Regions from separate parts of the Oleiphilus sp. HI0128 genome, predicted to be linked through region 2. Evidence: riboswitches for the same ligand, from Rfam matches in the RefSeq annotation. Region 2 holds a riboswitch; the other holds the start of a gene.
What was found. Region 2 has a riboswitch for cobalamin ahead of A3763_RS09745 (DUF4198 domain-containing protein). Riboswitches for the same ligand answer to the same signal wherever they lie in the genome.

Region 1: it holds a riboswitch for cobalamin, as region 2 does, so the genes downstream of both, A3763_RS21435 (TonB-dependent siderophore receptor) here and A3763_RS09745 (DUF4198 domain-containing protein) in region 2, are expected to answer to the same signal.

The regions. Positions count from the first base shown of each region.
Region 1 covers NZ_LWGG01001273.1:1,207-8,031, reverse strand. The annotation lists gene A3763_RS21440 (AAA family ATPase) at 1-2,244, shown strand, start outside; cobalamin riboswitch at 2,329-2,566, shown strand; gene A3763_RS21435 (TonB-dependent siderophore receptor) at 2,669-4,603, shown strand; gene A3763_RS21430 (hypothetical protein) at 4,640-5,824, shown strand; gene A3763_RS21425 (cobyric acid synthase) at 5,843-6,825, shown strand, end outside.
Region 2 covers NZ_LWGG01000745.1:4,145-10,969, reverse strand. The annotation lists gene cobO (cob(I)yrinic acid a,c-diamide adenosyltransferase) at 1-223, opposite strand, end outside; gene A3763_RS09770 (AAA family ATPase) at 220-2,091, opposite strand; gene A3763_RS09765 (energy-coupling factor ABC transporter ATP-binding protein) at 2,091-2,771, opposite strand; gene cbiQ (cobalt ECF transporter T component CbiQ) at 2,779-3,573, opposite strand; gene A3763_RS09755 (hypothetical protein) at 3,575-4,156, opposite strand; gene cbiM (cobalt transporter CbiM) at 4,146-4,766, opposite strand; gene A3763_RS09745 (DUF4198 domain-containing protein) at 4,778-5,602, opposite strand; cobalamin riboswitch at 5,702-5,949, opposite strand.

The sequences.
Region 1 (6,825 bases), on a different contig from region 2:
TACGAGAGAGGCTTCGAAGCCGGGATTGAGACAGGAGAGCTTGCTAGAGCAGGGGTGTGCTTATCTGCGAAATCAACGATCAAAGCGGTTGCGGGCTTTCCCATTGAAGAGTTACTAACAGAGTATGAGGAGGCGAAGGCCTTTGTCGAGAAAAAGTCTTTGCGTGTTCCTTTTCTGCCGATACTTGAAAACTCTTGGCAATCTTATCTTAAGCACGAATACTTGCTTGGCGACGAAAACTTCGAGGCGACCTCGTTAGCAATTATCAATGGTAGTTCTTTCAAAGCCTTTCTCATGTATTGCCGTTTTGAATACTTCTTCTGGGACGAAGCGGATTGCGAAACACTGGTTGCGCATTTGTTTGACGCGGTTGCAAGTTACGGGCTTTTCAAAAGCCATTTTATGATGGTTGACCTATATTGCCTTAGTAATCTTGCCTTTATTCGTGCTCAGAGAGAGGGCTTTGTAGGCGCTAGTCATCAAGCATTCAAAAAATTGGAGAAAGTATCAAACGAGCTCAAGCACATTCTTCAGCTTCGAGCCGATTTATATTCTCTTAATCATGAGCATAAAATTGCTTTGGTAGAAGCAGAGCAGCTTGCCTTAGATGGCGCGCCTTTTGAACAAACGGCAAAGCGTTATAAACAGGCCATAAAGGAAGCCGAGGAAAACGGCTTTAGACAATATGCCGGTTTATCAAACGAATTCTTTGGACGCTACTTAATAGATATTGGTTTTGAATCCCTTGCCGATGTTCCAATTAAACGGGCACATAGCTGGTACAAGAGTTGGGGGAATAAAGCCAAAATTGATAGGCTATTAGCATGTTATCCTGAGCTGGCTATAAGTGAGAAACGTGATAAAACAGTGCCAGCCACATTTAGTAATTCGTCAAATGTTACGCTGACTCAGCAGTTTTCAACTGGCTTATCCGCGACCAGTTCAGTCAGGTCGGGAGAGGCTTTGGATTTTCAGTCAATCATAAAGTCAATGCAGACCCTGTCGGGGGAGTTGGATTTACACAACCTCATTGAAAGCATGATGAAAGTAATTCTTGAAAATGCAGGTGCACATATTGGGGTCTTGGTTGTACAGAGCCTGAAGGGGCCAAAGGTAGAAGCTCAAGTCGATTTACCAAACGATCAGGCTTCCTATTTAATGCATATACCTCTGGAAAAGTCCGTGAATGTTCCTCAGGACATAATCAATTTAACACTTCGTTTAGGTGAAACAATCTGGCTAGAAAATGCTTGCGCTGACGGCGAGTTTAAAGAGGATGCTTATATATCGAAAGCAAGGTCAAAGTCGGTATTATGTTTGCCAATTGTTTACCGAAAATCTCAAATAGGCGCTCTGTACTTAGAGAATAGCTTGAGCACAGGGGTCTTTACCGAGCAGCGCATGAGTGTGATAAAAGTCTTACTGACTCAGGCTGCTATATCGCTTGAAAATGCACGTTTGTTTGATGAAGTGACGGGCCTGAATGCAGGTTTGGAGGAGAAAGTAGCCCAGCGAACGCGTGATCTAGACCAGGCTAATGTTGAATTAGCCTCAGCAAATAAAGAACTGGAATCATTTAGTTATACTGTATCGCATGATCTAAAATCACCCTTACGCATGATCAAAGGCTTTAGTGATATCTTACTTGATGATTACGCCTCGCAGCTTGATGAAGAAGCGCAACGGATATTGGCGAAAGTCGTTGCCGGTGCCAAGTCGATGGAAGACTTGATTAACGGTTTGCTGGACCTGTCACGAATGCAGCGAAAAGAAGTAAAAAGAACAGACCTAAACTTAAGCCAAATTGCTGACACAGTAGTGGCCAATCTGCGCGATACCTATCCCCTGCGTGTCGTAGATATTTATATTCAGCCAGATATGAATATCAATGGTGATGCCAGAATGATGCATTCAGTCGTTGAAAACCTGATAAACAATGCCTGGAAGTACAGTAGCAAGACAGAATCTGCAGAAATAGCATTTAGCTCTGCTTTGGTTGATGACGAACTCGGAAGAACAGAGCGCGTGTTTAAGGTTAAGGACAATGGTGCAGGTTTTGATATGTCACATGCGGGTAAGCTCTTCTCGACCTTCCAGCGATTGCATAACAAAAGTGACTTCGATGGCACCGGCGTCGGTTTATCAACGGTTAAGCGGATTGTCGAAAAGCATGGAGGGAGGGTCTGGGCCGACTCTGAGGTTGGCAAAGGCGCAAGTTTTTACTTTACTATTCCAGAGCAATAAATATTTAGGGCCAGAATAAAAATAGCCGTTTTTACTCTGGCCCTAAATATTTGCATACTTGACTTTTAAACCTGACATTATTACATTAGCGCCCACGTTACAGGTGTTCTTGGCTTTGTCCATTTGCTAAGAATGAAACGGGAAGTTGGTGAAGGCTGTTTGTTAAAGCAGTGAATAAGTCCAACGCTGCCCCCGCAACGGTAATTGAGTAACAGGACTAGCTCTCGCCACTGTGTAATTAATACATGGGAAGGCGCTAGTTCTACTGACAGTGATCAGATGCTCATAAGCCCGGAGACCGGCCTGAGAACTTAATTTAAGGTATTGCGGAGGGCGATATTTGAAAATATTGCTGTGCGTAATTTTTCTCCAGTATATTTTTTACTTCCTTCGTAAGCCGTCATCACATGCTGTTGGGTGAATTGTGCTTAGACTTGTTGCTGCCTATTTAGTACTTATAATTTTTTCCTATCATGCTTATGCACAGGAAATATTAGGAAAACATAACGAAGTACTTGTTCAAACTTCACGCCCCAAGCTGACTGATGTTGACCCCTCAAGCAATACTGGTTTAGTTACCGTTATCAAGAAAGAAGATTTCTCTAGTGATGCCGTAAGCGTTGCCGATATAGTTGAGCGCCAAGTGGGGGTTCAAGTCAGAGATCTTGGAGGCTTTGGCAGTTTCAGTTCTGTTAGTGTTCGCGGCTCATCTAGTAAACAAGTAAACGTGTACTTGGATGGTGTATTGCTGAATGGCTCCTACCAGGGGGCTGTCGACTTGAGCCAGTTCTTACTTGGTGCGGTTGAACAGGTAGAAATATACCGGGGTAATGTCCCGATATATTTAGAGCAAGCCGGGATTGGTGGGGCAATTAATATCAAGACTAGCGGTGGTGCACGAAAAGCCGGTGGCTTACTTAGTTCAAGTCTTGGTTCAGAAGGCATCAAACGTGCTGCAGCATCGTATAAAGGGAGTCTGGATACCCTTAATTATCTTTTTTCTGCTGAGCACTTTAGTGCTGACAATGACTATACAGTCATCAATACAAACGATACGCCCGATTATTACGCCGACGATTATGATCAAAATAAGAACAACAATGATGTTGTACATACATCACTTCTGGCATCATTTAACGAGCAGGTTAATGAGGCGTATCGATTTAGTTTAACTACGCAATACTCTAATAAAGAGCAGGGTGTTCCAGAGATACAAAACCTTGCAGACAATGATGCCACCTATGACTCAGAGTTCTTTTCGATGCAAGCCAATATAGAGCAGCATCTTAGGCGCGGTATTGTTTTTAACTATAGTTTATATGGACTTTATAAAGAAACGATATTTCGGGATGAGAAAAATCAAGTAGGTTTATTGCGAAATGATGACCGAACTGTATCAAAATCATTTGGTGGAAATATTAAAGCTAGTTTTTCTTCCGGTGCGAACCTTTGGGCCGCACTGTTAAGCGCAAAGATCGAAGGCTACGACCTACAGGAACGCATCGAAGGCACTTCTAGTCAATATCAGCGCGTGACAACTGTTGTCGGGCTACAAGATGAATGGCTGTCTAATTCAGGTTTTTGGTTGGTCAATGGTAGTGCTCGTGGGATCTCTGTCGTAGATGAAATAAAGCAGGATCAGGTTGCTGAGTTTTATCATGACCTCCAGCTTGGTTTGCTTGCACAGCTAAGTGCTGAGGTTCAATTCAGGGCCAACATCTCCAGAAATATTAGACTTCCCGAGTTAAATGAAATGTATGGTGATCGCGGGTTCACTTTAGGCAATGAAGACCTTGTTGAGGAAAAAGCCCTAAACACCGATATTAGCCTTAGTTATCAGTCAAACAGAACATCCGGTACGCTCGCTTTGTTTTATCGTGATCTTAACGATGCCATTGTCACTATTTACAACTCGCGAGGCATTGGCAAACCGCAGAATCTTTCTAAAGCGCAAGTGATCGGTATTGAAGTCAGCAATGAGCTTCACTTATCGAATTTTGTCCGTATTAATTCGAACCTCACCTTCCAAGATACTGAAGATAAATCTAACTCTAGAGCCTTCAGGGGGGAGTCCTTGCCGGGCGTTTATGACTTTTCCGGAACTGTTGAGATGCGGGTTGCCGACCAAGGGCGTTCGGTTGGCTTGGAATATGTACGGCAGTCGGGTGGTGTTTACGATTCAGCTGGTGTGGCCGAACTTCCCGACGTTAAGCAGGTTAACGCCAGTCTTGGCTTTAAAAGTGAAAAAGATTCACTCGAATTTAAAATTAAGAATGTTAGTGGTCAGCGTGTAAGCAAATACAACCGATTCCCAGGGCCCGGGCGTCAGTGGTTTGTTTCTTATGCTCATCAATTTTGATCGATAGTGTGTAAATACTATTAATAGGAGCAAGTAATGAATATTGAAAAAAATGTGGCAGGTAAAAAACTAGTCTTAGGGCTATTGGCGCTAGGTGCGATTGGCGTTACTGGTTGTTCAAGTGACAACAGTATCAAATCTGAAACAGCTGGTTTGTATGGAAATATTGCCGCATCAGTTTACGTTAGCGATACTTTGGCGTACTTTCAGGGAAACGAAAGCTGGGGTTCTAGTAGTCTTTATCAGTTTAACCCTACAACGGGTGCGGTAGTAACGGAGCCTGTTACCGGCTTCGAGAGTGTCGATATACAGTCGCTGGAACTTAGCCCATCGGGGCAGTTGTGGGTAGGTGTTGGAGACTTTGCAACACCTCAGATTCAGATTCTTAATACTAGTAATAACGCAGTGGTTGATACGATTCAGTTAAGCAATAACCCGGGAAGCATTACCTTTTCAGAAAACCTGAGTGGCGATTGCGCGAATGCTTGTGCATTTATTAAAGGTGTTGCATCTGATTATTCATCTAGTGATATTTCAATTGCGGAAGCAGTTGCGCCTTTTGACCACACTGAAGGATTTGCAGCTACGGATCGTTCTGATATCGATGTGGCAGTAAATGGAAGTGACTACTACAGAATAGGTAAGTACGGTGAAAATAACTTATCGAAGTACGATATAGACAACCCAAACACCTTAACCTGGCAGTACGGTTTGAATGATGAAGACGGCGAAAGCAACAGTAACCCATATGATGTGCTTTTCGCATCTGATGATAAAGCCTATGTTATTCGCTGGGGAGAAGGGTCAATTCTTGTCATCGATCCAAGCGTTACTGATAGCTCGTCAGATGATTTCGTATTAGATAGTATTGATATCAGTCATTATGATGAAGACGGCCTCCCGAATGCTTCTGCTGCATTGATCCATGAAGACGTATTGTATGTTGTCACTCAGGGACTTGATAGCTCGTATGCGCCGACTCAAGCCTACCTAATCGCAATTGATACACTGACTGACGCAGAAGTGTCAATTGGTACTGGTGAACTAGATGGCTTAGAGCTAACCGTTAAGAACCCAATTGAAATAGACCTTTTTGCAGGAGATTTATTCATAACAGGAGTGGGGCGTTATGCTTCGGGTGACCGTGCTGCTGAGTACACAGGTGGTATTGAGAGGATTGACCTTGATACGCTGAGCTCGTCGATAGTTGTGAACGACTAATTGAGTAAAGGTTAAGATATGACCACACTGATGATACAAGGCACCACTTCAGATGCGGGTAAAAGTACCTTAGTGGCTGCTTTGTGTCGTTGTTTGGTGAGGCGCGGCCATAAAGTGGCGCCTTTTAAGCCTCAGAATATGGCGCTCAACAGTGCTGTTACGGTTGATGGTGGCGAAATAGGGCGAGCGCAGGCATTGCAGGCGCACGCTGCTTGTGTTTTGCCGACAACGGATATGAATCCGGTTTTGTTGAAGCCTGAAACAGATATCGGTGCGCAGGTGATTATTCACGGTAAGTCCAGAGGCAACATGTCTGCGACGTCTTACCATGAATATAAACAGGTTGCGATGGCTGCGGTGCTAAGTTCACATGAGCGACTTGCTAATGAATTTCAGCATGTCATTGTTGAAGGTGCTGGCTCACCGGCAGAGATTAATCTACGCGACAGAGATATCGCAAACATGGGTTTTGCTGAGGAAGTGGATTGCCCGGTTATTTTAGTTGCCGATATTGATCGCGGCGGTGTGTTTGCACATTTGGTCGGTACTTTGTCATTGCTGTCTGAGTCTGAGCAAGCGCGTATCAAAGGTTTCGTCATTAACCGATTTAGAGGTGATATTTCCTTGCTTCAGTCTGGCTTGGACTGGCTGGAATCGTATACGGGAAAACCGGTGCTTGGTGTTCTGCCTTACCTTCATGGTCTACACCTTGATGCAGAGGATGCTTTGCCAGAGCAGATACTCGATCCAAGTTCTGAATATAAATTTCGTGTAATTGTGCCGGTTGTTCCACGTATAAGCAATCATACAGATTTTGACCCTTTGCGTTTGCATCCTGATGTTGATTTTCGTTATATCAATGTAGGGGACCCGGTTCCGCCTGCGGATTTGATCATTTTGCCGGGCTCCAAATCCGTTCGTTCTGATTTAGGTTTCTTAGTTCAAAATGGTTGGAAAGACATTTTAAATCGTCATTTAAGGTATGGCGGAAAGGTGTTGGG
Region 2 (6,825 bases):
ATAGTTTGAATTCACCGGTTTCTTTTCGGCCCTTAATAAACTGAACGACCGCGGCTTTCTGACCATGCCCTACGGCTCTGGCCATCGTGCCAAAGGCGGAGCTACTTTTGCCTTTGCCATTTCCTTTCAACAAAATCAGAACGCCACGCTCTTCAGTTGCCTTGGCAATCTTTTTATCGATAATGGCCTTTTTGTGCGCCATGCGCTCTTGATGCGACTTCATGCCAAGCTACCTTTTCCTGTTGAGTTACTTAAAAGATCATCCTTTAAGGAGATATAGATTGCGCCCAAATTGCGCGCAAACTCTCTTCCACGACCACGGGGTATTGTCGCTTGCTCAGTATCCACCCATACACAGTCACCGGGTAGCCTAATTTGGCTGAGCGTTTCTCGGCTCCGACCATCAGACACTATATACGTCCGTATGTTTAGCCCTGGAAATTTCTGACTCATCGCTTCGCAATACCGAGCCGCTTCATTAACGCCTTCTATGATTGGTGTTCCACCGCCCGCTCGGAGCCCCTGCAACCAGTTCTCGATCTGTTTGGGCGCTCTCACTTTCGCCATGAGCGACAGTACTTGATTGTTACCAAAACCAAACACCGCAAGTTGCTCTCTGTTTAAGTAAGCCTCATTGGCGATCGCAGCAACAACACCTTTTGCACGTGCAAAAACGTCACCTTGTAAAGTAGAGCCCGAGGTATCAAACAAAACAACATGTAAGACTGACTGACCCAATTTTTGTTTCCGCATCTTGAGCTTATTAGGCGGCCACTCGCCAAAACTACTTAGCAGTGTGCCGAACCAATCAGGAAGTCGCCCGTCTTTGTTCGATGTTTGCCGGCCTATGGTAGAGCGCCCTTTTTGATTGGCAAACATCGAGTCTAACAATGCAGAGGGTTGGCTTATCGCACGCGCGTTTGATTTTGTGGGGATGGCATTCTCCGGTGATACAATACCGTTCATGCATTTTGGGTCCATACTCCCCCAATCACTGTCGGTACTATTTTGTTCGCCGGTATCGGCATCGCCCTTTGCGTCATTCTGGTTTGGTTGTCTATGTGAATCATCGGGTCGCTTAAATCCGGTTTCTGGAGAATCGTTGCCGGAGTTAGGATTACCGCTTCCGGAATCACCTTGAGCTGGTGGTGGCGCGTCGTGCCTACGGCGGTGGTGCAAAACCAGCTCTGAAACCGCATCAAGATCATCCAAGATGACCTCTTTTCGACCTTGCCAAGCGGCGTGCGCGCGAGCTGTTCGATACCAAACGATATCTGCTCTTAGTCCATCTACCAACGCATCTTCACAACGTTGTGCAATTTCAATTCGAATGGAGTCAGAGCATGCCACACCCTCTAAACGCTTTCTTGCTGAAACTACCTTAGCGATCAGTGCTTCTTGCTTTTCTTCATAGGCAAGAGTAAATGCTTCTGGATCGGCATCAAATGCTTCGCGCGTTTTAACGATGGCAACACGCTCTTCTACCGAGTAGCGGTTAGCTAAATCGACTGCCAAACCGAAACGGTCGTGTAACTGGGGGCGCAATTCTCCTTCATCAGGATTCATCGTGCCGATTAATAGAAACTCCGCCTTGTGTTGATGGCTGATGCCATCGCGCTCTATGTAATTGACACCACTTGCGGCGACATCCAAAAGCAGATCTACAAGATTGTCAGGCAATAGATTAACTTCATCGACGTATAGAACGCCGCCGTTGGCTTTACTTAGTAAGCCAGGTTGGAAATCTAAGGACTTGTCACTCAGCACTTTTTCCAAGTTCAGTGTACCGACCAACATCTCTTCACTCGTCCCTAAAGGCAAAGTAACAAAGGATGGTGAGTCACTGCCTAAGCGCGCATCGTCGTAAGGCAATAGACTAGCCAAAGCCCTAGCAAGGGTGGATTTTGCTGACCCTCTTGGGCCAGTGATAACGACACCGCCGATGGACGGATTGATAGCCACGAGAATAAGCGCAAGCTTGAATGAGTCTTGGCCGACCACTGCACTAAAAGGCATGTCTAATCTATCTGAATGATGCGCATAGTTCATAAAAGAGTCTCTCAAGTTTTCTTGGGCGGAAGTAAAAGCCATTAAGCAATCTCAGTTTCCGACCAAGCTTCTATTTCAATCATTCGCGCAGACTCTAAACGAATATGTCGCGTCGCGATTTTAGAAACAAACTCTTCATCATGTGAGATAACAAGCATTGCTTGCGGCAAGGACATCAAGACGTCGAGCAAGCGTTGTCTAGCTTCGTTGTCGAGCGCGTTTGTCGGTTCATCTAACAACAACACTTCTGGCTCCATGGCCAGTACCGATGCCAATGCGACCAAGCGTTTTTCGCCCCCCGAAAGCTGATGCGCAACTCGCTTCTCAAATCCTGCCATGCCAAGCGACCTAAGTGTTTGCTTGGCCTTTTCGAAGGCCCGCTCTCTGGTTTTTCCTAGATTTAGCGGGCCAAATGCCACGTCCTCTAATACAGTGGGGCAAAATAGTTGATCATCGGGGTCTTGAAATAGAAAGCCCGCCTTCGCGCGTACTTCAACAAATTCAGACTCTTGCTTTCTAAACTTGCCAAAAGCAAATACATCACCCGACTTTGCTTTTTTTAGCCCTACCAGTAAATGTAGAAACGTCGTTTTGCCCGCTCCATTCGGCCCCGTGAGCGCAACCCGATCACCCGAGTAGAGAGAGAAATCGACATGAGATAATACTTCCCCTCTTCGTGGGTAGCGGTAGCTTAAGCCTCGTGTTTCAATTAGCGCTTCCATAAAAGCCTCAAAGCAGGTTGATAAGAATTAGAGAAATCAAGAACGGAACGCAAACGATGATCAAGCAGTAATCGCGTGCGACTAACTTATCATCATCCAACAAATAGAAGCGGCCGTTGTAACCACGACACTTCATTGCCTCCATGATTCGCTCTGAACGTTCAAGTGCATGGATTAAAAGCATTCCCACTAAATAGCCAATTGAGCGCCATGTGTGCGTATCCATTCGCAGTACAAATGCCCGCGCCTGCATCGCACGTTTCATGCGTTTGTATTCCTGACCAATCACGTCGAGATAACGTACCGTAAACAGAAGCAAATGAACGAGCTTATCGGGTATACGTAACCGTGCTAAAGCATGCCCGAACGTTGTCGCATTCATGGTGCCCACAACAGCAAGTAAAGACAGAACAACGGTATTCGCTTTAACGGCAATCAATACCGCGTGGACCAATCCATTCTTACTCGCCGTCAACTCCGATATTTCGAAAAGCACATCATCTTCCCCAGAGACAGGCGTCGTAAATGGCAGCATAACAATCAGAAATATCATGAACATATCCATCGCCAGGACGCGTCTAAACGTGCGCTTGAGATTTAACTTCGCCAAGAAAACAAGAGCACACGCGATACCCAATTCGACGAGCACAACATTGAGTTCTTTCGACAACACAACAATGCAGGAAAAAACAGCCACCCAAATAATTCGGACTCGAGGATCGAACGAGTCGATCACCGAATCTTCATGCTTCAGCCTCTGCCCTTTCCACGAAGTGCCGCTGTGTTCGAGATTCTGTGGCACCTTAACTCGCCTTATTCTTTGTAGATTGATTTCGCTGCGTTAGCCAAATACCGATACCGCATAAGCCAAAGATGTAACCAATGCCACCCAAAGCATCCCGAAATGATGCTTTCTCTTTGTAGGCATTCAACTCTTTGCGCAAGGGCTTAATTTGTTTTGCGACAGCCTTTTCGATCAATGCTTGTAAGTCATTACCCACCAACATCTGTCCTCGAAGGTTTGTTTCCAGAGCGTCGGCAGATTCCACTGCCATAATCTCGCCTAAGGTATCCGATAAGTCTTCAGCGTTTAAAACTGTTTCAAACACGTGGCCTGCCCCTAGGTTCGCGTAAATATGATGATCAATCCGCTTCGTCGCTTCGAATGTAAAGAAGCCCTCCTCATCCGTTTCGACCAAAACAATTTCTTGACCCTGGAGATCACGAACCATTACCTTAGAGCCTAGTGGTGCCATCTCTCCATTGGAAAAACCTATTTCGCCCTCAACATCAACACCAATGGTATAAACGCCGCCCAGTACGTTATGCGCGACACTCTGCGAACTGACGAAAACAAGGAAGAGCAAACAAAGATTACGTATCATCCCAATCCTCCGATATACGCAGGAGCTCAGGTTTAACTTGTCGAATCAGCAAGACAGCCGCGCCGGTAACAAAACCTTCTAGGATCATAATCGGTATATGCGCCAATACGGTCGCTTGAGCCGCGAGCACAAACGCCTCTCCAGATAATGCCAGGGAGCCCGCAACTAACAATGTAGTTAGTAGAATCGCACCGGCGCCACCAATCGCGCCCCATATCGCAGCTAAATTTGTGTTCGGAGCAGAGATCCCTCTATGACATACGTAGTACATCAGCACAGCCGGTAGTGCGATATTAAATGTATTGACACCGAGGACAACGAAGCCGCCAAAGCCAAAGAAAACAGCTTGCAACAGCAAGGCAACAAGCAACGCGGGAAAAGCCGCCCAGCCAAGTGCCAGGCCAATCAAGCCGTTTAAAATAAGATGAACACTAGAAAAACCAAGTGGGAGATGGATATATGAGGCAACGAAAAACGCAGCCGATAGTACGCCGACTTGAGGTAAGTGGTCGTAATCGAGCTTCTTTAACCCGATCGCCACCCCCACTACACTAAGTACAACACCAGCTGCTAGAACCGGCGCCGCAAGCGCACCATCAACTATATGCACGTTGGCACCCTCTACTTAAGTTCATGGGCTTGCACCCAAATGACAGCGTCTTGAGACAGCTCTTTACCTTTAAATTTCTTTTGTGGCCCTACGCCCAGCGCAGCAAAACCCCATTGACCCGCCTTCGGTATCGCAAACGTGAATGTTCCGCTAGCATCGGCATAAATTGTCATCGTAATAAATGCTTCTGCAGGAACTTGAATCGTGGGATCACTAGAGAACGCATTCTTTGACATTTCAGGTAAATAGTTGATGTATTCAACTTCGATTTCCGCAAAAGGTACGGGCTTTCCGTGACTTCGCACAATGCCAGTGAAGCTTCCGCCCTCATAGATCGCGTAGGGTTTCGTAAGGGGCACGATTTCAGCTGGCAAGTTTAAGTCACTTTCCCAATCGCTTGGCAGGCTGCCTACATTGATAATGGTTTTTGCGAACTGTTGGATAAAAACATCTTCGCTTTTCTCCAAATATGGCGCCATTTCGAAGACAAAGATATTATCGCCTAAGCCTTTCAGCTTAACTGAAGACTCGTAAGAAATGCCCGTATTCTCGGCACTGGCCCAGTTACTTTCTACCAGCTTTGTGCTCAGATCTTTCTTCTTGCCTTTTTTGATGTGATAGAACGCAAGCGGCTTATCAACAGCCATCACATAACCATTGGCTGCTGGGTGGGTAAAGGGCATTCTCAATTCCACTATGCCGCCTTTGCTTCTTAATAGGTCAGGGGTATAGATCATTTGAAAATGTGCATTCGCAGTCGATGCAATCGTTAGCCATAAGCTAATTGCAACAACCCATTTGGTTAATAAGAGTAATGACTTACTATGAATTTTCAATAACTTGCTCCGCCTAGAAATAAGTATCAGCCGGAGTCGAGAAGGGAAAAAGTAATAGGATCGGAAGACATTATTACCTGATGAAGCCCTCCGCAACACCTGTATAACAGATCATCAGGTTGGTATCCGGACTCATCAGCTAGGCGCTAAACGCACCTAATCACTTCACCTTCCCACAAGTTTTAAAAGGAGCAAAACCTTTTAATTCACCTGCAGTGGTATACGAAGCGATATAACCAATTTACCGTTGCGGGGGCAGTGTCGGGTTCATAGTTAAACTCACCGACTTCCCAAATTGAAAAACAGTTCAAAGAACGATGTTTTTCACTCATGTCGTTAAACATGACCTAAGATCAAGCGCGAACTGTACTCATTAAGAATTGGTCTGTCAATTGAAAACCTTGTCTTGAAGTGAAGATGTCTAGTTTCGGGACTCCTTAAAATTTAGTGCTTTTCAGTCAGGTTTGACATAAGTGCCAATACCTCAAACTGATACAAACTACTCACTAATTCGCTTTAGAGGTGTGCTTTGTAACATTTCCGGAGCAGACAAAAGGTAGAGCTTTGTGCTCAAAGCCTGCATTCAGTCAGAGCTGAAGTCGGCTGTTTTATCCTCATTTGAAAAATGTCCTCTGAACGTCTTACTTAGGGACAAAGTGCTAGTTTGAAAATTTCTGCTTCCTCATCATTGCAGGCGCAGACGATTACTATACGAAACGCTGCTTTTTGAAGAAAGGAAAAGAAATTCCCTACCCTGACTTTTGTCTAAATAGTCTATTAAACACAACGGATGAATACTTAAGATTCACAAAATTCAGTCAACCCCTTGCCCGATATATAAAAGTCATTTACAAACAATGTCAACCAAATCTAAAGGACTGGTTTTCCAATAAAAGGTGATGTAGGCATTTAAGAATAATAAAGATTGGCTATGTCAACGAAGATAATATCCTTTCCCTCTTGTGATTCTTAGTAATTAAATTGACTTTATAACGACTAACAAAACGAGGATGAATTAATGTCGCCCAAATTAGTATTTTAGTTGAATTTAAGTGAAACAAATCAAACTGAAGGTAGTTTCGATAAAAGTTTAGTACTTTAGTTGGAGGTATTCATCTAAGTGATTGAATCTTGATTCATGGAGTTTAGTAATTTAGTTGAACGTGCAACTTGTTTTCGGGTGAAATGACCGGCAAATACAGACTAACCGATTGGTTTTATTA